3 regions of the Trichocoleus sp. DQ-A1 genome follow, and region 3 is predicted to be linked to each of the others. Evidence: predicted binding sites of a transcription regulator. Region 3 holds the regulator's gene; each other region holds the start of a gene.
What was found. The regulator NtcA, encoded in region 3, controls nitrogen genes in cyanobacteria. The targets are predictions, from matches to a motif close to TTTGTANNNNNNNNTACAAA.
Positions count from the first base shown of each region.

Region 1: a site for NtcA is predicted at 3,789-3,808, ahead of NDI33_RS14205 (ferredoxin--nitrite reductase). Genes of this name have one in related genera too.
Region 2: a site for NtcA is predicted at 5,180-5,199, ahead of rpoD (RNA polymerase sigma factor RpoD). Genes of this name have one in related genera too.

Region 1 covers NZ_JAMPKE010000012.1:138,753-146,795, forward strand. The annotation lists gene NDI33_RS14190 (anthranilate synthase component I family protein) at 1-151, opposite strand, end outside; gene NDI33_RS14195 (photosystem I reaction center subunit II PsaD) at 589-1,014, opposite strand; gene NDI33_RS14200 (DICT sensory domain-containing protein) at 1,186-3,435, opposite strand; gene NDI33_RS14205 (ferredoxin--nitrite reductase) at 3,910-5,445, shown strand; gene NDI33_RS14210 (CmpA/NrtA family ABC transporter substrate-binding protein) at 5,526-6,860, shown strand; gene ntrB (nitrate ABC transporter permease) at 6,951-7,793, shown strand; gene NDI33_RS14220 (nitrate ABC transporter ATP-binding protein) at 7,973-8,043, shown strand, end outside.
Region 2 covers NZ_JAMPKE010000025.1:3,811-11,853, forward strand. The annotation lists gene NDI33_RS20030 (glycoside hydrolase family 15 protein) at 29-3,256, opposite strand; partial or broken gene NDI33_RS20035 (chlorophyll A-B binding protein) at 3,459-3,619, shown strand; gene rpoD (RNA polymerase sigma factor RpoD) at 3,767-4,969, opposite strand; gene NDI33_RS20045 (polysaccharide deacetylase family protein) at 5,628-6,314, opposite strand; gene NDI33_RS20050 (hypothetical protein) at 6,404-6,892, shown strand; gene NDI33_RS20055 (hypothetical protein) at 6,966-7,745, opposite strand; gene NDI33_RS20060 (hypothetical protein) at 7,891-8,043, opposite strand, start outside.
Region 3 covers NZ_JAMPKE010000043.1:33,207-41,249, reverse strand. The annotation lists gene hisB (imidazoleglycerol-phosphate dehydratase HisB) at 136-780, opposite strand; gene fabI (enoyl-ACP reductase FabI) at 934-1,710, opposite strand; gene ntcA (global nitrogen regulator NtcA) at 2,090-2,761, shown strand; gene NDI33_RS24900 (DUF3084 domain-containing protein) at 3,007-4,608, shown strand; gene NDI33_RS24895 (pre-16S rRNA-processing nuclease YqgF) at 4,683-5,087, shown strand; gene NDI33_RS24890 (DUF3146 family protein) at 5,144-5,407, opposite strand; gene NDI33_RS24885 (GTP-binding protein) at 5,683-7,089, shown strand; gene NDI33_RS24880 (ankyrin repeat domain-containing protein) at 7,416-8,043, shown strand, end outside.

The DNA of each region.
Region 1 (8,043 bases), on a different contig from region 3:
ATTCCAGTAAAAAGCTATAAGGCTGTCCAGCACAGACTTTGTACCAAGCAGACACGGGTGTATCTAGGTCTGCCACCCATTCCTGATACACCGGCACAAAATTACCCTGTTTAGCCAGATCGGAAAATTGGGAAAAATCAGGAAAAATCATAATTTTCTTGCGTTCTGGATCGAGGCGATTCGCCCTAGCGCCGCCATTATTCATCCAGGTTAAAACAGAAATGGGCGCAAATGGGAAAAGGGAAGAAACAGACGCTTTAGTTCATCCTTCATCTTTCTCCTTTAGACTCTCGTATTTTTGTTTTATCTAATTTCCCCAATTTATCGGGGAGTCTTGGAGGATAAGTCGTGGGGAGCAAATATAGCAGTTCTCAGTTGGGTGGAATATCTTGCGGTTCCAATGTTTGATAGGCGCTTTTGGATTGTCATGCTCCTACAGATGTATCGCACCCAAATGAGAATTGCGATATCTGAATTCAAACTGCTAACCCAACAGAATTGCCCTTGCTTCGCCCATTTATCGCATCATCTTTAACGAAAAAGTAGGGTGGATGCCCACCCTACTAATGCTAAATAATTAAAAAGGTGCTAAACGTCGTAAGTCGCACGACCGCTAAACTTAATCGTTGGCGGTTCCGGGTTGCTGCCAATGTTCCGTTCTACCTTATTCACATAAGGACGACCTTGATTGACTTTCTCTGGGAAGACGCCATCCTTCGGATGCAGATACTCCATTTCACCGTTCGGGAAGACACGGTAAATCTTGTAGTTGTTGATTTTGAACTTGGCTCGGAGTACCTGACCGCCTAACATGATGCAGTATTCTTTACGTGCTAGGTATAGCAAGTTATCACCTTGGTTCATGATGGCAGAGCCACCAGTGGGCAATTCAAATACTTGCTGTTTCGGGCTTGTCCAAGTGATGGCGTACTTTTCTTCTAGTTCAGCTTTGGTGAGCAAACCGCCGGTACCGCCGCCAAATATGGGGGTTTGTCCAGTAAGAGTTTCTGGCATAGATTTTTCTCCCAACGTTTTAGGGCATCCTATCACCGAGGCAAGGCCTGTCTTGCGAGTCTGTCAAGAACTGTAACAGTTTGTCATTAGCCATTTAGTCATGAGTCATTTAGTCATTAGTCATGGGTCATTAGTCAAGCACTGCTGACTACTAATTGCTGACTAATTTCATCAAAGACTACTGACTGCTGAGTGCCTTGCCGCGATAGGGACGGTAAAGTGAAACTGACTACCTTGGTCTTTACCGGCGGATTCAGCCCAAATTTCACCGCCCCAACCCGTGACAACTTGGCGACAAATCGCAAGTCCCAGACCAGTACCGCCAGTAGTTCGCCGCAGAGCGCCTTCTTCCTGATAGAACCGATCGAAGACAGCCTCCAGCCGGTTGGGTTCAATGCCACGACCTGTATCGGCAACCGTAACTTCAAGCATTGAGCTGTCGTTACACTCAGCGAGTATCGTAATTTTTCCTTGAGGCGTTGTAAATTTGCAAGCGTTGTCCAGCAGTTTGGCAAGCACCTCGACCAGCCACTCCCCATCCGCTCGTACTAAAGGCAGCGAATCAGACACTTTAGTAATAATCTTTGGTAGCTGACCATCGGAATTGCGGGCGCGGATACTGCTGAGGGCAAGATCGATGCACTCTGGCAGCGCTAGGGGTTCTGGATGCCATTGCACCCGACCACTTTCTAGGCGAGAAAGGGTGAGGAAATCTTGAACCAGTTTACGCATCCGCTCGGCGTCGGTGAGAGCGGTACTGAGCATAACTTGCCGCATCTCCGGGGGCATATCAGGTTCGCTCGCCAGACTCTCCAGGCAAACTTGAATCGTGGAGAGGGGGGTGCGGAGTTCGTGACCCGTAATCGCGACTAAGTTGCTGCGAGTGCGATCGAGAGCTTCTAGCTGTTGGTTGAGGTCTTCCAGGTTCGCGTAGGCTTCGGCTTGAATCAACGCCCCGGCGATTTGAATAGAAATGGCTTCTACAAGTTCTAGTTCGTCGTCCTGCCACTCGTAGGGGGTAGCACCGCAATGATGCAGCTCTACTATCCCCAGTAGTCGATCCTGATATAGCACTGGCATCATCAGCCAAGACTGAATAGCAAAGCGGCTCGCCAGAGTTTGAAGTGGGCGATTGGAAGGAAGTTCCGACACTCCTACCGATATTCCTGCCGACACTTCTACAATGCGAGGGTCGATATGAGTATCGGCAACATAAACTCGCTCTCGGTTCTGCACAACTTCCTGAAATAGAGGATTTTCCTGTAAAGGCCAATCCTGACCGAGTGCAGAGGCAAGTCGAGAATTCCCGTTATCTGTCACTTTCAAAAATTCATGGTTAATCGTGGCAGAAGTATCGATTTCCCCGGCACGATAAATCAGACACCGGCAAGCAAACAATGCCTGTCCTAATTCCTGTACGGCAATGGATAGAATTTCATCCGGGTGTAACGGCTGTCCCGTATGGCTACCCCGCCGGATGGCAGCCGTAATCGAGTTGACTAGGCGTTCTTTGCGTTCTTGGGCGGAAATTGAGCGATAAGCTTTGAGCAGCTTGTACTGCCCCGCTTGCAAGTAAGTGACTAGGCACTGAACAAAGGGGTCGGGATTGTCGGTTAGAGACTCTGGAGTTTGGGCGGAGGGTTCCTTTGCCGCCTGTGGCTGTACGGAGTTTTGAACTAAAAAATTCTGCCGATTCGCTGCTTCCCGATCGGTTTTTCCAAAGGAAGTTTCTAAAAACTCTCCCCTCGAAGGAATGCCGTAAATATTTCGTGCTTGAGCGAGCTTTTGAGCCAATTCCGGACGGTACTGCGAAATCCGATTGAGTAATAATTCAGCAACGATGCAACTGACTTGCCGATCGAACGTCCAGATTCCCTCAAACCGGCGGGCGGGGTCTATCCCTTCAAACGATGACATCCGCAATCGGGAGGTGGTTCGAGGAAGGTCAGAAGTGCGGCGGCTAGGGGAAAACGCGGGTGCGATTCCTTTTCTAGCTGCGGTCTTTCCTCTTACACCCTGACGCGATCGCCCATCCTCTGTTAGGTTTCGTTCTCGACAAACCAAGCAGGTAGCATAATTCTGCCCGATCACCACTAAGTGCCACTCTTGACTTAAACCATCGGTCGGCTCAAAAGCAACAGTTTCGTAAGCTTCCGAACTGTTGCTAAAGTCGGTTTCTGGGGCTGCCAGCACATATAACTGCTCTGTCCGTTCTGCAATCCGTCGATAACGGTGAGCTTCCTGACGATAGAAGCGCTCTCGCTGGAAACTGGCAATCACCAGATGCTGGTCTAAAGATGCCAGAACCTGGTCTTCCATCGCATGAGATAAGGCGATTAAGGAAGACTTGAAATACATTTGAGGTCGCAGCTGGGGCAGGACTTGCAGCAAATCTGCCAGCACAGAAGTCGGGATGATCATTTAGTAATTTGCCGAGTTTCGTACCCGTTCTATGCCTATCGTACAAAAGAGCGTTCCCTACTAACGGTTTGAATATTTCCTTGTAATCCGGTTTTAACGATTGTAAATTCTCACAAAATTGCTTAACTCCACGTTCAAGAGGAGGAAAATCACGTTTTTGTGAGTTCTAGTATTGGATGGCTGTGAGTTGAGGGAAACTCAATGGTTGCATTAATAAGGGTTTTGGGGAAGCGATCGCGACTCCAAAACCCCTCGCCACAAGAATTTCTTATGTAAATCATTAATCCTCCTTAAGGGGGATGTCATGACTAAATGGCATCCGATCGATGCAAAAACTTCATTTGTATTAACATTTTGTAATTTCTTATACGAATTTCACAGTTGAGTTTGCATAACTTATCATCAACGAGCAATTGACAAACACAAGATTATCCGTTTGCGGGCATTCGAGCGCCACGTAATGAGGACACACCCATGACAAGCACAGCCACGCCCACAGCAAGTCTTAATAAATTTGAAAAATTCAAAGCAGAGAAAGATGGTCTGGCGGTAAAGGCAGAAATTGAACATTTTGCCCAGGTTGGCTGGGAGGCGATGGACGAAACAGACCGCGACCACCGACTCAAGTGGGTAGGGATTTTCTTCAGACCCGTTACGCCCGGAAAATTTATGATGCGGATGCGGATGCCCAGCGGTATCCTCACCAGCGATCAAATGCGAATGCTCGCCGAGATTGTGCAGCGTTACGGCGAAGATGGCAGCGGCGACATCACCACCCGGCAAAATATCCAACTGCGGGGAGTCCGAATCGAGGATGTGCCAGAAATTTTCCGACGGTTAGAGCGAGTCGGGATGACCAGCATTCAGTCGGGGATGGATAACGTCCGCAACATCACGGGTTCGCCAGTTGCGGGGATTGATGCGGATGAATTGTTTGATACGCGAAGTCTGGTGCAGCAAGTCCAGGACATGATTACGAATCATGGGGAAGGCAACAAAGCTTTCAGCAATCTGCCCCGGAAATTCAATATTGCGATCGCGGGTTGTCGCGACAACTCGGTTCACGCTGAAATCAACGACCTTGCTTTCGTCCCCGCCTACAAAGATGGCGTGTTCGGGTTTAATGTCCTCGTCGGTGGTTTGTTCTCTGCCAAACGGTGCGATGCTGCCATTCCCCTGAATGCTTGGGTGCATCCTGACGATGTTGTAGAGGTATGCCGAGCCGTTTTAGAAGTTTTTCGCGATCGCGGTCCCCGATCGAATCGGCACAAAGCACGGCTGATGTGGCTGATCGATGAATTGGGGTTAGGACAATTCCGAGCCTTGGTAGAAGAATATCTGGAGAAGCCCCTCCAACCAGCCGCCGAAAAAGACGAAATTGACTGGGAAAAGCGCGACCACATCGGCGTGTACCCCCAAAAGCAACCCGGCTTAAACTACGTCGGCTTACACGTTCCCGTGGGGCGTCTCTATGCCCAGGATATGCTTGACCTGGCTCGGATGGCTGAAGTCTACGGCAACGGCGAAATGCGGTTCACCGTTGAGCAAAATGTCATCATCCCCAATATTCCCGACTCGCGCTTAGACGCCTGCTTAGCCGAACCCCTACTAGAGCGATTCTCAATCAATCCCGATCCTTTAGCGCGATCGCTAGTCTCCTGCACCGGGTCACAGTTCTGCAACTTCGCCTTAATTGAAACTAAAAACCGTGCCCTGGCAACGATTGAAGAACTGGGAGCAGAATTATCTCTAACTAAACCCGTGCGGATTCACTGGACTGGTTGCCCCAACTCCTGCGGTCAGCCTCAAGTAGCCGACATCGGTTTGATGGGGACAAAAGTTCGCAAAAACGGCAAAACCTTAGAAGGTGTCGATCTTTACATGGGAGGCACAGTTGGTAAAGAAGCCCATTTGGGTACCTGCGTCCAGAAAAGCATTCCCTGCGAAGACCTCAAACCTGTATTGCGGAATTTATTGATCGAACAGTTTGGGGCGACCCCTCGTTTCTAGGGATTGCAAAGAAGCTTTTAGCGACTCCCTACCACCAATTCCCGACTACGTACCACCGAGTTACCACTTCCAAGAGAAATATGAGCAGAGTTTCTAGACGGCAATTTATCATTACAGCAGGCGCAGCCACAGCCGGAAGCTTGCTAGCTCATGGCTGTAGTTCCGGCCCGACCGATAGCGCCAAGTCCGCTTCAAAATCCTCCCCCGTTGCCACCAGCACGGCAGCCAACGCGCCGAAAGTAGAAACAACCACCGCCAAGCTAGGATTTATTGCTCTAACGGATTCCGCGCCCCTAGTTGTAGCCCAGGAAAAAGGGTTGTTTGCCAAATACGGCATGACAGAGGTTGAGGTTGTCAAGCAAGCTTCCTGGCCCGTCACCCGCGATAACTTGGAGCTAGGCACAGCCGGTAACGCCGGTGGGATTGATGGGGCGCATATTTTATCCCCCATGCCTTACTTTATGAGCTTGGGACAAACCAAGAACAAGCAGCCAGTGCCGATGTACATCCTGGCGCGGTTAAATACCAATGGTCAAGCAATTTCTGTTGCCAATACTTACAAAGAATCCAAAGTTGGCTTAGACAGCAAAGGACTCAAAGAAGCCTTTGCCAAAGCTGGGGGCAAAAATGACTTCAAGGCAGCTATTACCTATCCTGGTGGTACCCACGACCTCTGGATGCGCTACTGGTTAGCCGCAGGCGGCATCGATCCAAACAAGGATATTTCTACAGTCCCCGTACCGCCGCCTCAGATGGTGGCGAATATGAAAACGGGCAACATGGAAGCCTTCTGTGTAGGGGAACCGTGGAACGCCCAGTTGGTGAACCAAGGGCAGGGTTACACCGCCTTGGTAACGGGAGAACTGTGGAAAGACCATCCCGAAAAAGCTTTTGCGATGCGGGCTGATTGGGTAGATAAAAATCCCAATTCTGCCAAAGCGCTGCTAATGGCAATCCAAGAAGCCCAGCAGTGGTGCGACAAGGCAGAAAACAAAGAAGAGATGTGCCAAATTGTCTCCCAAGCAAAATGGTTTAAAGTCCCAGCCAAAGATATTATCGAACGCTCCAAAGGCAACATTGACTACGGCGATGGTCGCCCGGTCGTGCAAAATAGTCCGCTACTGATGAAGTTCTGGTCAGATAACGCTTCTTATCCCTACAAGAGTCACGACACCTGGTTCCTAACTGAAAACATCCGTTGGGGGAATATTCCTGCTGACACCAACATTAAAGAACTTGTTGACAAAGTGAACCGGGAAGACCTCTGGAAAGAGGCAGCCAAAGCACTAGGAGTTCCTGCTTCAGAAATTCCGACTAGCAGTTCTCGCGGTGTTGAAACATTCTTTGATGGTGTCAAATTTGACCCCGAAAAGCCAGAGGAATACTTGAAGAGTCTCAAGATTAAGAAGGCATAAATCACGAATAGCGAATAGTTCAAGAGGAATCGGCTATTCGCTGTTCGCTAGCCAATGACGAATCAATATGATTAACAATTAGGAGCGAGAATGACCGCTAGAACTGAGAATCGCCTTTCAAGTAATAATCCCCAGAAATTAATCGGAACCTTCTTTCAGAAGAAACTTAAACATATTGTGCCACCGCTGCTAGCACTTGCAGCTTTTATGATCCTTTGGCAAATCCTCTGCCCTCCGGGTTCTAAAGGTTTGCCAGGGCCAATCCAAGTACTAAGAGAAACTTGGAATCCCTATATTATCAATCCATTTTTTGATAATGGCGGTACGGATAAAGGCTTGGCGTTGCAAATTTTCGCCAGTTTACAACGGGTAGCGATTGGCTTCTCTCTGTCTACCTTAGTTGGGATTGGGTTGGGGATTTTGATTGGTACCAATCAGTTTACTTACCGCGCTTTAGACCCCCTCTTTCAGGTTCTGCGTACCATTCCCCCTCTGGCATGGCTACCGATTTCTCTGGCAGCATTTCAACAAAGTAATCCCTCAGCTATTTTCGTGATTTTTATCACGTCGATATGGCCCATTATTATTAACACCACGGTGGGAGTACAGCAAATTCCTCAAGATTACCGAAACGTTGCCAGAGTGTTGCGGCTTTCTAAGCAGAAGTATTTCTTTAAGATTCTCTTTCCCGCAGCGGTTCCTTATATCTTTACTGGACTGAGAATTGGTATTGGTTTGTCTTGGCTGGCAATTGTTGCGGCTGAAATGCTAGTCGGCGGCGTGGGAATTGGTTTCTTCATCTGGGACGCTTACAACAACTCTTTACTGAGCCAAATTATTCTCGCACTTGTGTATGTCGGTGTTGTTGGTTTGCTGCTAGATAGGATAGTAGGCTTCGTCGCCTCCAAAGTTGTACCAGAGGAACAGAAGTAAGAACTGAAGACTCAGGACTGAGGGCTGAGTAGGAAGTATTAAATAAACTCTTCGCCCTTAACTTCTCAACTCATCCTCAATCCTTATCCCTGACTCCTCTTTTAGTTCCTTCTCTCAGTCCTCAGCCCTCATACCTCAGTCCTCACTTCTCTCAGTCCTCATACCTCAGTCCTATTGCTATGTCTGTCTTTGTAGAAATTGACCATGTTGACCGGGTGTACTCGCTTGCCAATGGCGGTACTTATGTGGC
Region 2 (8,043 bases), on a different contig from region 3:
GCGTTTCAAATATTCAATCTAAGCAACTTTAAGCAGCACTGCGTTGCCCAAATTGAGTCAGGAAGCGGAACGCCTTGACAATAGAACTCGCACAATCTCTGGGAGAAGTGTCGTAAAAAGCACGCCATGCGGCGGCTTTGTACTCGTCATAGCGATCTGCTCGTTCTGGAAATTTGTCCAACCAAGCCAAGCGTACGGCATGACCAATTAGCACATCTAGCACAATATATTCTTCTACTTGTAACTCTGGATTCGCTTGAGCGATCGCTGCCAATTCCATTAATGCCTCAATATTTACCTTTCGGTATTCCGGTGCCTGTATTTTATTGAGTAAATGCTCGATTCGCAGAGCAAAATTCTTTTCCCCTGGCGTCATTTCTGACAAAATCAAATGGCTATCCAAACGATTGCGACGCTCTAGCTTATCCCCAATTACTACACCTTTGCAGTGTTTCAGCAATCTCCAAACGCTGGGATAAAAATCTTTCGGTACTCGATTGAGTGCCCCATCTAGTTGTCGCTGTCGCAACCAACCCCCAGCAGTGGGTGCCTCTTCCTCATCGGGTTCCACCGGCACCACCCACTCAATCTCCTGTTCCTGCTGTTTGACGTGTAAGGATTCTTGCTGACGCAGCACTTGATTCATCCCCTCATACCCAGCCAATACTTGGCGCAGCCGCATTCTCACTTCAAAAGGACTTAACTGCATCAAGTGTTCGTAAGCTTCATCCTGAGTCAGGCGCAACTCGTGCGCTAATTCGCTAGTCAACAGCAGGATCAAATATCCCACCCGCAGCGTCAGCAAACCATCAAATAGCTGAGGTTCCCCCTTGATCAGCAGACCTAGGTAAATTAGGATTTCTTGAGTGAAGACGCGATCGCGAATATCCTCTCCACAGAACTCGCGGATCTTGTCCATAATTTCTGTATAAGACATCGGGCGTGCCATCAGCGACGCCTCAGTATACGCCTTGCCCACCGTAATCTGCTTGCCCCGTACTAGGATATCCGTCACCGCATCCGACAAGCCAATATCAACCTTATTCAGTAACCCAGCCGCATGACGTACCACCGTCCAGTGGGGGGACGCTTCGCTGGTGCCTGCCTTGGTGTAAACTTCATCCAGCAAATCCGCCACTGTCACTCGCTGTTCCGGCCCTCCAAAGCCGGTATCAAAATCCAATCCCTGCAACCGCACTAAGGTATGCAACAACTCGATTTGTTCGTAGATGTTTTCCGACTCCCGCAGGCTAGAGAGCAATAACCCCAAATTGGTTTCGCACTCCAGCATAAATTCTTGAGTATTACCCAGTGGCCAATTTTTATCGGGATGGCTGGTCAGGTAGTACCGCCGCGTCGCGGCATCTTGAACCGGCGATTGGGTAAACTCAAAGTCGTGTAGAAAATCAATTCGTTGTGTCCCAGACGTCAGCATCAGCTGATTGAGCCGCCCCAATTTCACTCGAACCCCATTGCATAAACCATCTTTTAGCTCCTGCATCAGTTCCAGAAGCGCCTCTGAGCCGGTTTCCAGCATTGCGTGGGTCAGCAACAACGTCATAGTAGGACGCCCTAGCTCAAACCAATTGCGCTGAATATAAGCAAGTTCGCTCTGAATTTCAGCAACTAAGAAATGGTAGTCAAGGGTCAGGTAAAACTGCTGTTGATCCAAAAATGACGGTAAGAAGACAATCGTCTCGCTCCGGATGCGAAAAATCCTCGATGTTGTTAAAGTCCGCAACCGGCGCACGGGTCTGCCCGTGAGTCCCAGCTTATCGTTCCGCCCAATTTGGGTATAAACCGCCGAAAGTTCTGTTGCTTGACGCACCTGAATCGGCTCCAGTTGTTGCGGCGTCTGCGTTGCAATGCCGTGAACTGCTAATTCAGCCTGTAACTTTTCATCTTCTGCCAGCAGCGCAATTTGTACCATCGGGTTTCCTTCCCGACCGACACTAAGGTGCCGTCCCAGCGGGTCAATATCTCCCACCGCGATTAACTTTTCACTCAGCATTTCTCCTAGCAGGTACAAGCTTTGCGCCCACACCAAGGGGATATTTTCATTCGGCAGGCGCGTTTGGGTGTGGGGGTTCAGTCTCTCCGCCTCAATCTTTTCCGCCGGGACATAATAAAGCTCCGGTAGCAGCCGCAAACCGTCCTGCTCAATCAGCAGAAACTCCAGACACTCTTGGTAGTCCTTAACTTGTTCGACATCTCCTCGAAACAAGCCATCCAGAACCAGGTAGGTAAAAAATAAAGGCCATTCGCACTCAATATGCTCAAATTGCTGCAACTCCCAAGGTTCGTAGTGCAAGCGGCTGGTATCTTCCAAAACAGTTTGGTGTCCATCTCGCAAAAAGCGTTTGCAGCCGTAGCGTCCCTCCAGCTTGTCGATGATTTTCTGTCGAGTGCGTTCCATCAGCTCCATATTTTCCACCGCAAAGGCTGGGAAACTAATGACGCTTAAGCTAGCCGCATCCACTTCTTTGGAGCTAGATTCTCTTGGTAACAGGGATTTCAGGGTCATGCGGGCGCGAGCAATTTCATCCGGCAGCACGTGAATTACAGAAGCCTGAGAACCTCGCACTCCAAATAAATCCAGTCCGCTAATTGCTTCTAAAGCGGCTTTTGCCATCCCGACCGAACTGGCATTTAGTTCTGGATTCCCCCGGTTTATCTTATTTCCTCGCTCCCAAATCCCATAATCGGGGGTTCGGTAAGTTCTGCCAATGTAATAGACCAGATTTTGGACAAAGTTGACTTCGTCAATGGCGTAGATGATATGTAACCCCGATGCCGTCATCTGAGCCAGCATCAGCAGAAATAGCGAGGTGGCATCCAACTGCAAGTGTCCCCAAGCGTCATCGCCGACTACGACATCACCGCTGGTGGTGTTGTATTTGGCGTGCAGGCAGTCTAGGAGGGATTGGCTTTGTTTAAATTGCTCAACTTTGTGGCTCTGTCGCATCATACAGAACAACAGCCCCCGCATCAGCTTGACGACGCTTTGTTCTAGCTCGTAGGTGCGCCCCTTATCTTCATCGACTTTGCGGTAAGCTAGCGCCAATCCCCAAACGGCGAGAATGCTGTAAACGTTGTCGCGTACCCAGGCATCGGTGTAGTCGCCGTGGGCGTTAATTGCAGTACTGGCGGGCAACAGACCCGTAATCGGATTTTGACGGTTGAGAATGACAGCCTTGATCTGGTGGTAGTAATCGTCTAGGCGATCGCTTAGCGGTTGTGAGGCGTTTAGCAACATATCATTCTCCTAAAGAGAGGGGTGCTGGGGGTCGTCCCCGGCAAAACGAAGAGAGTGTCAGAAATCCAGCCCAAGTGCTTTTTATTTTCGCACCAAAGCTAAAATTCCTCTGCCTCGCGAAGCAGATTGTTGCACGTTTACAATTCTTTATTTACATTGTTTTACTGATGGTAACAAAAGTTTATTTTACAGAGTTAAGACTATGCAAACTCAAGACCGCAACGATGCAACCAAGATTGGCTTTACGCCCCAAGCTGAAAATTGGAATGGGCGTCTAGCAATGATCAGCTTTTTCATTGCCTTGCCATGATGATTGAACTCACCACGGGTCAAGGCGTGCTTCATTTTTGGGGTCTGATGTAATATATTTCAGTTTTATAAATTTGGTCAATTTCAAAAGCTCGCTGGGAGTTTATCTAGGAACTCCCGGTTTTTTTGTTTCCCAAATAATAGTAGGGGCAGGTAAAGAAACCCGCCCCTACTATTATTTATCTCGCTAAAAAGGATTGTCTAGCGAATGTATTCTTTGAGAATACTGTTGCGATTGGGATGCCGCAACTTGCGGAGAGCTTTCGCTTCAATTTGACGAATCCGTTCGCGGGTAACGTTGAAGATTTGACCGATTTCTTCAAGAGTTTTCATGCGTCCATCATCCAAACCGTAGCGCAGACGCAGCACATCCCGTTCGCGGGGGCTGAGGGTGTCGAGGACGCTTTCTAGGTCTTCCCGGAGGAGGTTTTTAGAAACTTGATCTTCGGGGGTTTCACCATCTGCTTCGATGAAGTCACCCAGACGGGAGTCTTCTTCTTTACCGATGGGAGTTTCTAGAGAAATGGGTAACTGAGCTGATTTAGCAATGAATCGCAGTTTCTCGATGGTCATTTCCATACGAGTAGCGATTTCTTCTTCAGTGGGTTTGCGACCCATTTCTTGAGATAGAAGCTTCGTTGTTTTCTTGATCCGAGAAATGGTTTCGTACAGGTGAACGGGTAGTCGAATGGTGCGAGATTGATCCGCGATCGCTCTCGTAATTGCCTGACGAATCCACCACGTCGCATACGTGGAGAATTTGTAACCTTTTTCGTGGTCAAATTTTTCAGCGGCTCGAATCAAGCCTAGACTGCCTTCCTGAATCAAGTCTTGGAAGGATAAGCCGCGATTCATATATTTTTTGGCAATCGAAACCACCAAACGCAGGTTTGACTGCACCATTTTGTCTTTAGCGCGGCGACCTACATAGAGGCGATGTCGGAACGCTGGTAGGCGCTTCTTCACCTCTTTAGACCACTCTTCTTGTTGCGGTTCTCGCCCTAGCTGAGTAGCGAGTTGTTCCCAGACTCGCTCAGATTTCAGCACTCCCTCAGCCCACTCTATATCCTGCGGTTCCCGCTCCAGATTTTCGATCAGTTGCTCGCGCAAACGCTCTAATTCTAGTAAGTCGGCTATCTTGCGTGCGAGTTCAATTTCTTCATCGGCTCTTAAGAGACGAATCCGACCAATTTCTTGTAAATAGAGACGAATCGAATCCTCAGTGTAGTGTTTCTTTTTCGTTTGCACCCGACGACGGGATCTACTGACCTTACCAGGCTTACCTTCGTCTTCATCGGGCGTTACGTCTACAAAGTCGTCTTGATCCGCGTCTTCATCAATTAAGAGATCCAACTCGCTCTCAGGCGGAGTGATGATTTCGAGTACGTCGTTGGCCTGGGTCATGCCGAATTCCTCATGCTCCTTCAGTTAAAGACCAGAAGATGGTGTTAGTTAATCTACAAAACAAGTTAGCCAGTCGTTTACCTTGCCAGCTTTCAACGCTTGCTGACTGGCTCAATGAGAGAAAAGAGAGAATGCGCTTGCGTGCAACGCCAGCGTTCGATAACCGCGTTGAAATAGGTGTTAATGCTGGTAGTGTTCAAAACCTTTCCGATTGTAGCCTTTCTCACAAAACTTGCACGCTTTTGGTTTATTTAAACCTTCAAATATGAAGTTAATGTCAAGGCGGCTTTTCCCAATGGATAATCCGATTGGAATTGATGCACCCACTCCGATCTCATCTCCTTCAACTAGCTTGTACAGGATTTACCAGCAACACTCGCTGGTTGATTTGGTGATGCCTCCAGCCAGTTGAGCGCTGTCTTTCTATAAATAGCCTATAGTTAAGCGTCAAAGGTTTGGGGAGAGTAGCACTAAGCAGTAATGAACGTTTAGGCAAAACTAGAGAAAATATTGCTTGATTTCGCATTTTGCTTAAATGCAACTCTATCCTACTGACGCTTGATGGGCGATGGGTTGCGACAAATGGCTGAATTCTATTCCGTCATTCTAATCAACAAGAGCCAAAATGTGACAGAGAAAACATCAATATATTTCGTATTTAGGTTAAAGAGGTCAACTGACTTTGCTGCCACAGCGCATCGATGGTAACAAATTGATATCCTTGCTGCAATAGTTTAGGCACTAACTGGGCGGTCGTTTCAGCCACATCTTGACCTCCATAATAGCCATCATGCAAAACAATGACCGAACCATTTTGGACTTGCCGCAAAACTCGCTGTACGACGACGCTAACCCCAGGCTGTACCCAGTCTTCCGGCACCACGCTCCACATGACAGGTCGATAGTTCCACTGCTGCAATAAATCTAAGGTCTGGGGTGTAAACAAACCATTGGGGGGTCGAACGTCACGAATAAATCGTGGATCGAGTTGACAGGCGTGTTGGATCGCCTGCTGTGTCTGTTCCATACTTTGTTTGAGGTCAGCTGGACTCAGCTTGGGAAAAGCGCGATGGTCGTACCCATGTAGGCCAAGCCAGTGACCCCGCCGGTAGACTTCTTTCGCAGTCGCTGGTGCGCGGTTAACGCAAACACCCAGCCAAAAAAAACTGGCGGGTATGCCGTAGTGGTCTAGCACTTTCAAGAGTTCGGGAGTGTATTGGGGATGGGGGCCATCATCAAACGTGAGAGCGATCGCTCGTGAATTTCCAGTACCCGACCACAGACAACGGGGAAAGGCAGGCTGAAGAATTCGGTACACAATAGGAAATAGCGGAGCTAGCTGCATTTGCTCTTTGATGTCGTTTTTCTAATGGGTGTCAACAGACGGTGAGTCTCAAAGGTCAATTTAAACAACAAAGCCCATGTTTTGCCATACTGGCGGGAGCTTCTCTTTTATTTGCTCTCTCTGGGTGCAGCACCGTAACCACTAACCAGTATGAAGCAACCGCCCGGACAACTTTAACTTGGAAAGTCGGTTACTCGACTAATCCGGGTCGCAATCAAGAGCGAATCGAAACTTTTGGCTCTACTTCCTTACTCAACCGCAATGGGGAGAAGCCAGAAGGCGCGGTAATTGGCCCCGACGAACGGGAACTTTGGTGGTCTGCACTGCCACCACGACCCACGCTTGATGAAATTGAACAGCGGCTGCAACCTGCCGAAAAGGCAAGCCAGCCAGAGATTTTGCGAGATGTGAATTACCAAATTACTTATCGCAGCAACGGGCAGAGTGTTACCTTGCCGACGAATTACGATGTCTATCGAGAGGTTGTCAAGGCATATCCTTCCCAAACGCCTTTAGAGCTGACGCTAGGAGTCAATGATTCCTCTGTGGAGAAAGCGGAACCCAAGTTTGAGAATTAAAAGAGATATTAATAAGCAAAAATTAAGGCGGGGGGCGATCGCTTCCCTGTCTCTCGGCTCCGCTGCCCCCTGCTTAATTCTTCCTGCGGACTTTAGCCACAGAGCGTTTCAAAACAACAGGTGTCTTTAACGGTTGACTACCCTTAATTAACGGCTGGTTACTCTCCAATGCTTGCAGACCATCGAGAACCGCATCTCGGATCGCCGCTTCCGGTTCTTGATTCAGCATCAGCCGAAAGTATTCGGCAACACTACGTCGATGCTCCCGCTCTAACCGAGCCTCTGTGACTAAGGCACAAAGTCGGCGAACCGCAATCAGACGCTTCAGGGGGTCTACCTGCGTCAGCTCCGTTAACCAATGGTTCAGGTTAGCTTCATCCCGATTCAGTTGACGGCTAATAATTTGCCAGACCAAGAGGATTAGGGTTGCCAGAGTGCCCAGACCTTGAAGAATTGCACCAGCAGCAATCCAGGGACTGTCAGAGTCTACCCAGATGGAAACTGCCATATAGGTGCTGAGGCTAGCAATGCCGCCACTGCCAACGGCAAGCGTTAATTGCCGGTTGGAACCACTAAAAAACCGTTGCAGGCTCGACCAGTGTACTTGCCAGTCCCACTCCTGCATCAGGTAAACCAGCAACATTACCAACACACCAGCGCCGGTAGCCAGTAGGAGCTTCCAGTTCCAGAACAGCATCACCACCACAACGGCGCTCACCACCAGCCAGCTGCCCGATCCCTGACCTGGGTGCCGGGGAAACAGCTTGAGGACTGGCATTTTTAATTGTTTCTGCGACAGAGCCAATTGGATCTGGTTTACGAGTTGTTGTCGCCAAGACGACGCCTGTGCCACGAAAGTTTCCTGCTTAAGTCAGATAGATTATACCTAACGAGTTAACTATCGTAATACCTTTTAGTCCTAAGCTCGTAGCCCGTAGTCATTCGTCCTTCGTTTTAGCAAGTTGACCAATGACTACGAACCCATGACCGATAACCGCTCACAAACCAAAGCTCAAGTCATCGACGGTCAGACAGCCATCAAAAGCGTAGAAGGTGATCCGATAGATATTTGGTACTGCGACGCTCAGCTGAGTGTTCGGAGGAATATTGGAATCCGTTCCGGCTAGATTTGGCTCTGTCAACTCCGAGCG
Region 3 (8,043 bases):
CTCCCTTATTGTGCAATCTCGATTATGAACTGGCACACTACTTGACCATTCATGCAGGAGGTCTAATGAAACGAGAGCTGGGTGAAGATTTCCCCAACTCTCATTGCCTTGATCGGGGTGTATCTGCAAAGAAACCTATAACACACCTTTAGAACTGGGGATCGTACCGCCACGACGGGGATCGACTTCGATTGCCATGCGGAGCGATCGCGCAAACGCTTTGAACGTCGCTTCAATAATGTGGTGCGAATTAATTCCATCGAGTTGGCGAATGTGCAGCGTCATCTGGCTGTGATTGACCAACGCCACAAAAAATTCCCGCACTAGCTGAGTGTCATAAGTCCCGACTCGCTGAGTCGGAATCTCCAAGCCATAGCTGAGGTGGGGGCGTCCGGAAAAATCTAACGCTACCTGAACCAACGCTTCATCGAGAGGGGCGAGGAAATTCCCAAATCGGACAATTCCTTTGCGATCGCCCAGTGCTTGATGCAACGCCATTCCTAGGGTAATTCCCACATCTTCATTGGTATGGTGGTCATCAATTTCCAAGTCTCCCGTCGCGGCTACATCCAAATCAATCAGGCTGTGAGAGGCGATTTGATGCAGCATATGGTCTAAAAACGGAATGCCAGTTTTTGCATTGCAAGTGCCATTCCCGTCTAATTTGACGGTGACGATAACATCCGTTTCGCCCGTCTTGCGGGGAACCCTTGCCATGCGAGGAGACAAAAGCTGTTCAATGCTTGGAGAAGGTGTAAATTGGCGATCGCGTGCCTGCATCGCAGATGCTCACTCAAGAAAATAAAGTTAAGTTTATTATCCTACGTTACTGAGCATTTGGGAGACGCGAAAGCCTTAAAAATGCAAAATTAAAAATTAAAAATTAGCAGAATCTTTGCTTTTTAATTTTTAATTTTTAATGTTTGATTCTTTTTACATCCCCATAATCTCGTATCCCGCATCGACATACAGCACCTGACCTGTAATGCCACTTGCCAAATCGCTACACAAGAAAGCAGCCGCATTTCCCACTTCTTTCTGAGTTACAGTGCGTCGCAGCGGTGCCACTTCCTCAACGTGATGGATCATATCCAGAATGCCACCTACCGCCGACGATGCCAAAGTACGGATGGGACCCGCCGAAATTGCATTCACGCGAATATTCTGCGGTCCTAATTCAGATGCCAGGTAACGGACACTCATTTCCAGTCCAGACTTGGCAATTCCCATCACGTTGTAGTTGGGGATCACCTTAACGCCGCCTAGATAAGTCAGCGTGACAATGCTGCCACCTTCTGTCATCAGTGGTTTTGCTGACCCAGCAAGTTGTACCAGCGAATAGGTACTAATTTCTAGAGCTTGGGTGAAGCCAGCACGAGTAGTGGTACTAAAATCACCTGATAAATCTTCCTTGTTCGCAAAAGCAAGACAATGGATCACGATGTCTAGCTTGCCCCACTTATCGCGGATGGCGTCAAATGTAGACTGAATTTGGGTCTCATTCTGGACATCGCAGGGTAAAAATAAGCTGGGGTTGAGGGGTTCTACCAACTCTGCCACTTTTTTTTCAAAGCGGCCTCGGTCGTCTGGCAGGTAAGTTACTCCTAGATTCGCACCCGCTTGGTGCAGTTGCTGAGCAATCCCCCAGGCGATCGATCGATTGTTGGCAATGCCGGTGACAAGGGCGTTTTTTCCGGTTAAATCTAGCATAAATGTCGATTTTGAAGGCAATATTAGAGGATATCCGATTTAGGGGAGTATTCAAGATCGCGATCGCCCGGAGCAAGGCTGTCTAGTACGGGTAAGGAGCGTGCCTCCTTACTCACCATGCATCCCACCCGATAGCGCAGATACTGTCAAGATATCAACATTTTCCGTCATAATCTTACTTGCCTTGAGCAGGGAGAGAACTAAAGAAGGTAGCCGGGGAAACTACTTTAAAATTTTGTATCAAATAGCACAAAAACCGCTTGGAAGTCAGTTTATCTGTGTCTAATGTCAGAAAACTCTCATAGTTGTTTTGCTATGGTTAAAGTTCCTCCGACAGAAAGTTGCAGAAGTCTGTAGGGCAGCATTTAGGAAAAAGGAAGTGGCAGTGACGCAAGATAGACCGCTAGCAGCTGTGTTCCGTCAACTGGGAGGTGGGGCGTTTCCACCCGTGGTGGAAACTTTTGAGCGGGGCAAGACGATCTTTTTCCCAGGAGACCCGGCTGAACGGGTATACTTTTTGCTCAAAGGTGCAGTAAAGCTGTCTCGCGTGTATGAAGCTGGGGAAGAAATTACCGTGGCGCTGCTGCGAGAAAACAGCGTTTTTGGAGTACTGTCCTTAATTACAGGGCATCGTTCGGATCGGTTTTATCACGCTGTAGCATTTACGCCAGTGGAGCTGCTTTCGGCACCGATCGATCAGGTAGAGCAATCGCTCAAGGATAATCCAGAGCTATCGATGTTGATGCTGCGGGGGCTTTCTTCGCGCATTTTGCAAACAGAAATGATGATTGAGACATTAGCTCACCGAGATATGGGATCGCGCTTGGTGAGTTTTCTGTTGATTCTGTGCCGTGATTTTGGCGTTCCTACCGCCAATGGAATTACGATCGATCTGAAGCTTTCTCACCAAGCGATCGCTGAAGCAATTGGCTCCACTAGGGTAACAGTCACCCGCTTACTGGGAGATTTGCGGGAGGAAAAAATGATTTCTATCCACAAGAAAAAAATTACGGTACACAACCCAGTTACACTGAGTCAGCAGTTTACTTGAAAACAGCTAGAGGCTCTGGTCAGGTTGTCGGTTAGGTTGTCGGTTAAAACGGTATGGTAGCTCAGCAGGTTATCAAGTTTTAACATTTAGTCGGGGTTGAGTTAAAAGGTCTCAGGTTTTAAGCGGATAGTTTTCAACCTTCCAACCTTTAACCTTTCCGATTTCACCTTCGATCTTTAATTCCTGTTAACCCTTTCTCTAGCCTGCAATGCGATAGGCTGTAACTGGAATGACTGTAGCAGACAATGACCGACAGTGCGCTCTTCCTAATTTTGTCTATTTTAGTGTTGGGAAGCGTCATCGCAACGGTAGGCGATCGCATTGGCACGCGCGTGGGAAAAGCACGCCTGTCGTTGTTCAATCTGCGTCCCCGCAAAACAGCTGTTTTGGTAACGATTCTGACGGGGCTAACGATTTCTGCCTCAACACTAACAATCATCTTCGCGACCAGCGAACAATTGCGGATTGGAGTTTTTAGACTTCAAGAAGTGCAGAAAAAACTCAAGACAGCAAGTAAGGATATTGCTAAAGCGAACGAGCAGAAACGGAAAACCGAAAGCGAACTTGCTAAAACCGCCGCCCAAAAAGAGCAAGTCGAAAAGGAACTCGCTCAAGCTCGCACCCAGCAATCTGTCGCTCAGCAGCGCTTAGATGCGATTAATCGATCTTTGGCAGCTGCGCTGGCTAAACAAGGCCAGACGGAGGCGCAACTAAATCAAACTCAAAGCGAACTGAGTCGGGTCGCCAGCAGCTTTCAGCAAACCCAAAAACAGCTGACCTCTGTCTCTGGGCAAGCGAAGACGCTACGTTCGGAAATCCAACAACTTCAAGCAGAACGCCAAGAATTGCTCCAGCAGCGAAATCAAGTCAGAGCTGAAATTACTGAATTCAAAGCGAAAGTGACTCAGCGCGACCAAAAAATTGCCCAGCAAGACCGAGCAATTAGCCAACGCGATGAGCAAATTCTCAAGCGGGATCAAGCCCTTGTCGAACTTGATGAGAAACTTGCTGCCTTTCGGAAGAGCCTGAGCGATCGCGATGAGCAAATTGCCCAGCGAGACAAAGCCTTATCTCTACTTGACAACAAAATTTCTCAACGAGATGAGGTGATTGCCCAGCGAGAAAATCGCCTTAAAGAACTCGAAAAACAACAAGCTTCCCTAGAGCAGGAAGTGGCAACCTTAGAACAGTATTACCAGTCTTATCAAACTTTGCGTCAGGGTAGTCTGGCACTGCTGCGCGGTCAGGTTCTGGCGGCTGGCGTTTTTCGTATTGTCGAGCCAGCCGCAGCCCGACAGGTCATTGAGCAGCTGTTACGGGAAGCGAATCGGACAGCGATTAAAGCGACCCAACCCGGTCTCAACAAGGTGGCGAACGAACGGGTCGTGCAAATTACAGAGGCACAAGTAGAGCAACTGATCAACCAGATTCAGGATGGTCGAAACTATGTAGTCCGAGTTTTTTCGGCTGGTAACTATGTCCAGGGAGAAAAGCAGGTACAAGTCTTTGCAGACGCCGCACCCAATCAAGTTGTATTCCGCACTGGTGAAGTCGTAGCAACGACATCTGCCGATCCTTCAAACATGACCGACCAACAAATTCGGCAGCGGATTGACCTGCTGCTTGGAGCATCCCAGTTCCGAGCTACTCGCGCGGGGATTTTGGGCGATACAGTTCAGGTTGGCGATAATCGAATTGTTAGCTTGATTCGGTTTATCGAGCAGTTGAAAAAGCACAATAAGCCGATTTCTCTGAAAGCGGTCGTGGCTGAGGACGCCTATATTGCCGGACCCATGAAATTAAATTTGGAGGCGGTTGAAGACGGAGAAGTTGTGGTCAGGATGTAATTTATTAGTCATTAGTGATGAGATGATGACTAATGGCAATTAACCATTTGTAAATTAGCGATTAGCCAATTCAGATGATTTTAGGGTTCGATCCAGGGCGCGATAAGTGTGGTTTAGCCGTAGTGGGGAAAGACAATTCTCTGCATTACCACCAGGTTGTACCAGCAGAAGCAGCGATCGCAACGATCCTTGACTTATGTGAAGAGTACCCAATTGATACTCTGGTGATGGGCGATCAAACCACTTCCAAAAGTTGGAAAAAGAAACTTCAGCAATTTCCAACGTCGGTGCCAATTGTCCTGGTAGATGAGCGCTACAGTACATTGGAAGCACGCGATCGCTATTGGCAAATGTACCCTCCCCAAGGTTTAGGACGCCTGATTCCCCAAGGGATGCGGAGTCTACCCCGACCAATCGATGACATTGTTGCCATCCTCCTCATCGAAAGATACATGAAGCAACGAGAGACGAGGAACTAGGAAACTCTGTCATTCTTAACTTTCTTAATTTAAACTGAACTCAAAACTCAAAACTTTTAAAGTTCCGCCCGGATCGTAAACGCATAGTCCCCTCCAGGCTCTAGCTGGTAATCTTTCTGTTCTAAAAATCGACCCAGAGGTTCCTGAATTAAAGCGCGTCCCAAAGAAGGTGTCACCGACAATTGACCCTGTCGGAAACACCACTGGAACTGCCATTCATATTCTGCCGCCGTGACTTCCCCTGCTAGAAAGCCCCGTTGCCAGGAAAGATGGGTAATTCGGACGTGGGCAGTAGTTTGAGGTAAACGCTTAGAACTCACAATCGCTGTGCCGATCAAATACCTTCATTCAGCAACAATACTAAACTTATTGCGATCGCCTTCGAGATAACATCATTCTCACAGCTGATACTGAGCTGGCACGAACCGAGTAAAAATATCCCTCTGGATATGGAAAGTGCCAGACTAGATCGGTATTGACTAGGATGAAAGAAGAGTAACATCTGAGCAAAAAAGGTGCAATTTTGAGTCGTTTATCGTCTGACCGAACCCCAAATGCCAGCCAGTTCCCTTCACAAACCCCGGACGCGACAGATTTGGATCGGGAACTAGATAACGCCATTTTGAGCTTTGATGACATCCAAGCAGAACTGAATTACAAAAAGGCGCAAAATGCTCTGCGAGACTTGGTAGATAACCTGGATCTCACTCCTCAAGAGCGGACGGGACTGGAATCCGAGATTAATGATTTGGCAACGATGCTGGAGAAGCTAGATCGCTCAGTCGTCCAGATTGCCGCCTTTGGGATGGTGGGACGGGGTAAATCTTCAGTACTGAACGCCTTATTAGGTCAGAACGTGTTTGAAACGGGACCGCTTCATGGCGTCACCCGCACCCATCAAGGTGCCAGCTGGCAACTGACTCAGGAGAATGAGACGGGAAGCGTCAGCGATATCCTACGAGTCACGCTGCCGAGTGCGGGCAATTCCCAAATCGAGCTAATTGACACCCCTGGAATTGACGAAGTAGACGGAGAAACCCGCGAAACCTTAGCCAGACAAGTTGCCAGACAAGCAGACTTGCTGCTGTTTGTCATTTCGGGCGACATGAACAAGGTGGAATACGAGGCGCTCTCGCAATTGCGGGAAGTCGGTAAACCGATGTTGCTGGTATTTAACAAAATTGACCAGTATCCGGATGCCGACCGGATGGCGATTTATCGCAAAATTCGGGATGAACGGGTGCGGGAATTGCTCTCACCGGATGAAATTGTAATGGTTGCTGCCTCTCCCCTGGTGGCGCAGGCGGTTCGCCGTCCTGACGGAACGAGGGCAGTGCAGCGACGACCGGGAACGCCCCAAGTTCTGGATTTGAAGCTGAAAATTCTGGAAATTTTGCACCGAGAAGGCAAGGCTTTGGTAGCGCTCAACACCATGCTGTATGCCGATGATGTGAACGAACAGATGATTGCTAGGAAGATGCAGATTCGCGATGAAAGTGCGAATCAGATCATCTGGAAAGGGGTGATGACGAAGGCAGTTGCGATCGCCCTCAACCCGGTCACGGTTGTCGATCTTCTCAGCGGTGCCGTCATCGACGTGGCAATGATTCTCACCTTATCTAAACTCTACGGCATCCCCATGACCCAGCCGGGAGCGGTGGGACTGCTACAAAAAATTGCCATCAGTATGGGCGGAATTAGTGCTAGCGAACTTTTGGCAACTTTGGGACTGAGTTCCCTGAAAAGTCTCTTAGGACTCTCCGCACCCGCAACGGGTGGGGTGTCTTTAGGTCCCTATCTATCAGTTGCCGTGACTCAGGCAGGTGTTTCAGGGGTTTCTTCTTACGGGATTGGACAAGTCACTAAGACTTACTTGGCGAACGGCGCTTCCTGGGGTCCCGATGGCCCAAAAGCCGTGGTAAGTCGCATTCTGACTTCACTGGATGAAGCCTCAATTTTGAATCGGATTAAGAATGAGTTGAGTGCAAAGTTAGTGAATTAAAACAAGCGATCGCTCTTTTTAAAAACAAGCGATCGCTTGTTTTTTATTACTTGAAATTCATCTAATTCGATTTATAAACACATCGATCAGTGCAACTGATCGATGTGTTTTATTTAGCTCGAATATACTTATAATAAAATGCTTGTTTTGTGCATGTTAAAGTCATAATATAGTAATTGTATTTGTCTGACTAGACGTTGTAGTTGGAGCGCGGAGGACAATGTCCTCTGCGCGAGTTCCAGAAAAGGTACTAAAAAGCAAATCAAAATATAGATATTATAAATAAATTGTAAACTCTCTTTTTTCCAACCTCTATAGCAAAAAGAATGGAAGATAAGTCTTTATTAGATGATATTAACCAAGCTTTCTCAGCCTTCAAAAAGCCTTTGATCATCCCTATTCTTCCAAAAAAGGGAGTTATTGAGGGTGAATATTTAGCGATTCAGCGAGATTTTGGTGAAGTTTTAAAAGATGAAATGAGCGACGAGCAATGCTCAATGATGATCTGTGATTACTCGCTCATTTCGGATGAAGCTTTGTGTTACTTTCTCCCCAGGCTAGCCAGAAGTGTTTTGCAAGAGAGAGGTTTTTCAGACTTATTTTGCAGCCGAATTGAAAAAATCAATGAGATTTTCCTAAATCGAGAGCAAAAAGCTATACTGAATCGCCTTATTATTACCCTTAAAGATATTGAAAAAGAATTAGAACTAGAGGAAAAGCATGAACTAGAACAGTCTTGGGCAGACTGGGAAGAGTCTTTAGGACAAAGTCAGAATGAAAATGACAAACTCTTATTGGCTATAGCTAGAAACAATATTGATGAGGTTAAAAGCTTAATTAACCAAGGGGCTAATGTAACAGAACAAGACAAGAATGGAAACTCACCCTTAGATATTGCCAAGTATAAAGGACACACCAAAATACTTGAGTTGCTCAAGCAAGCAGGTACTAAGG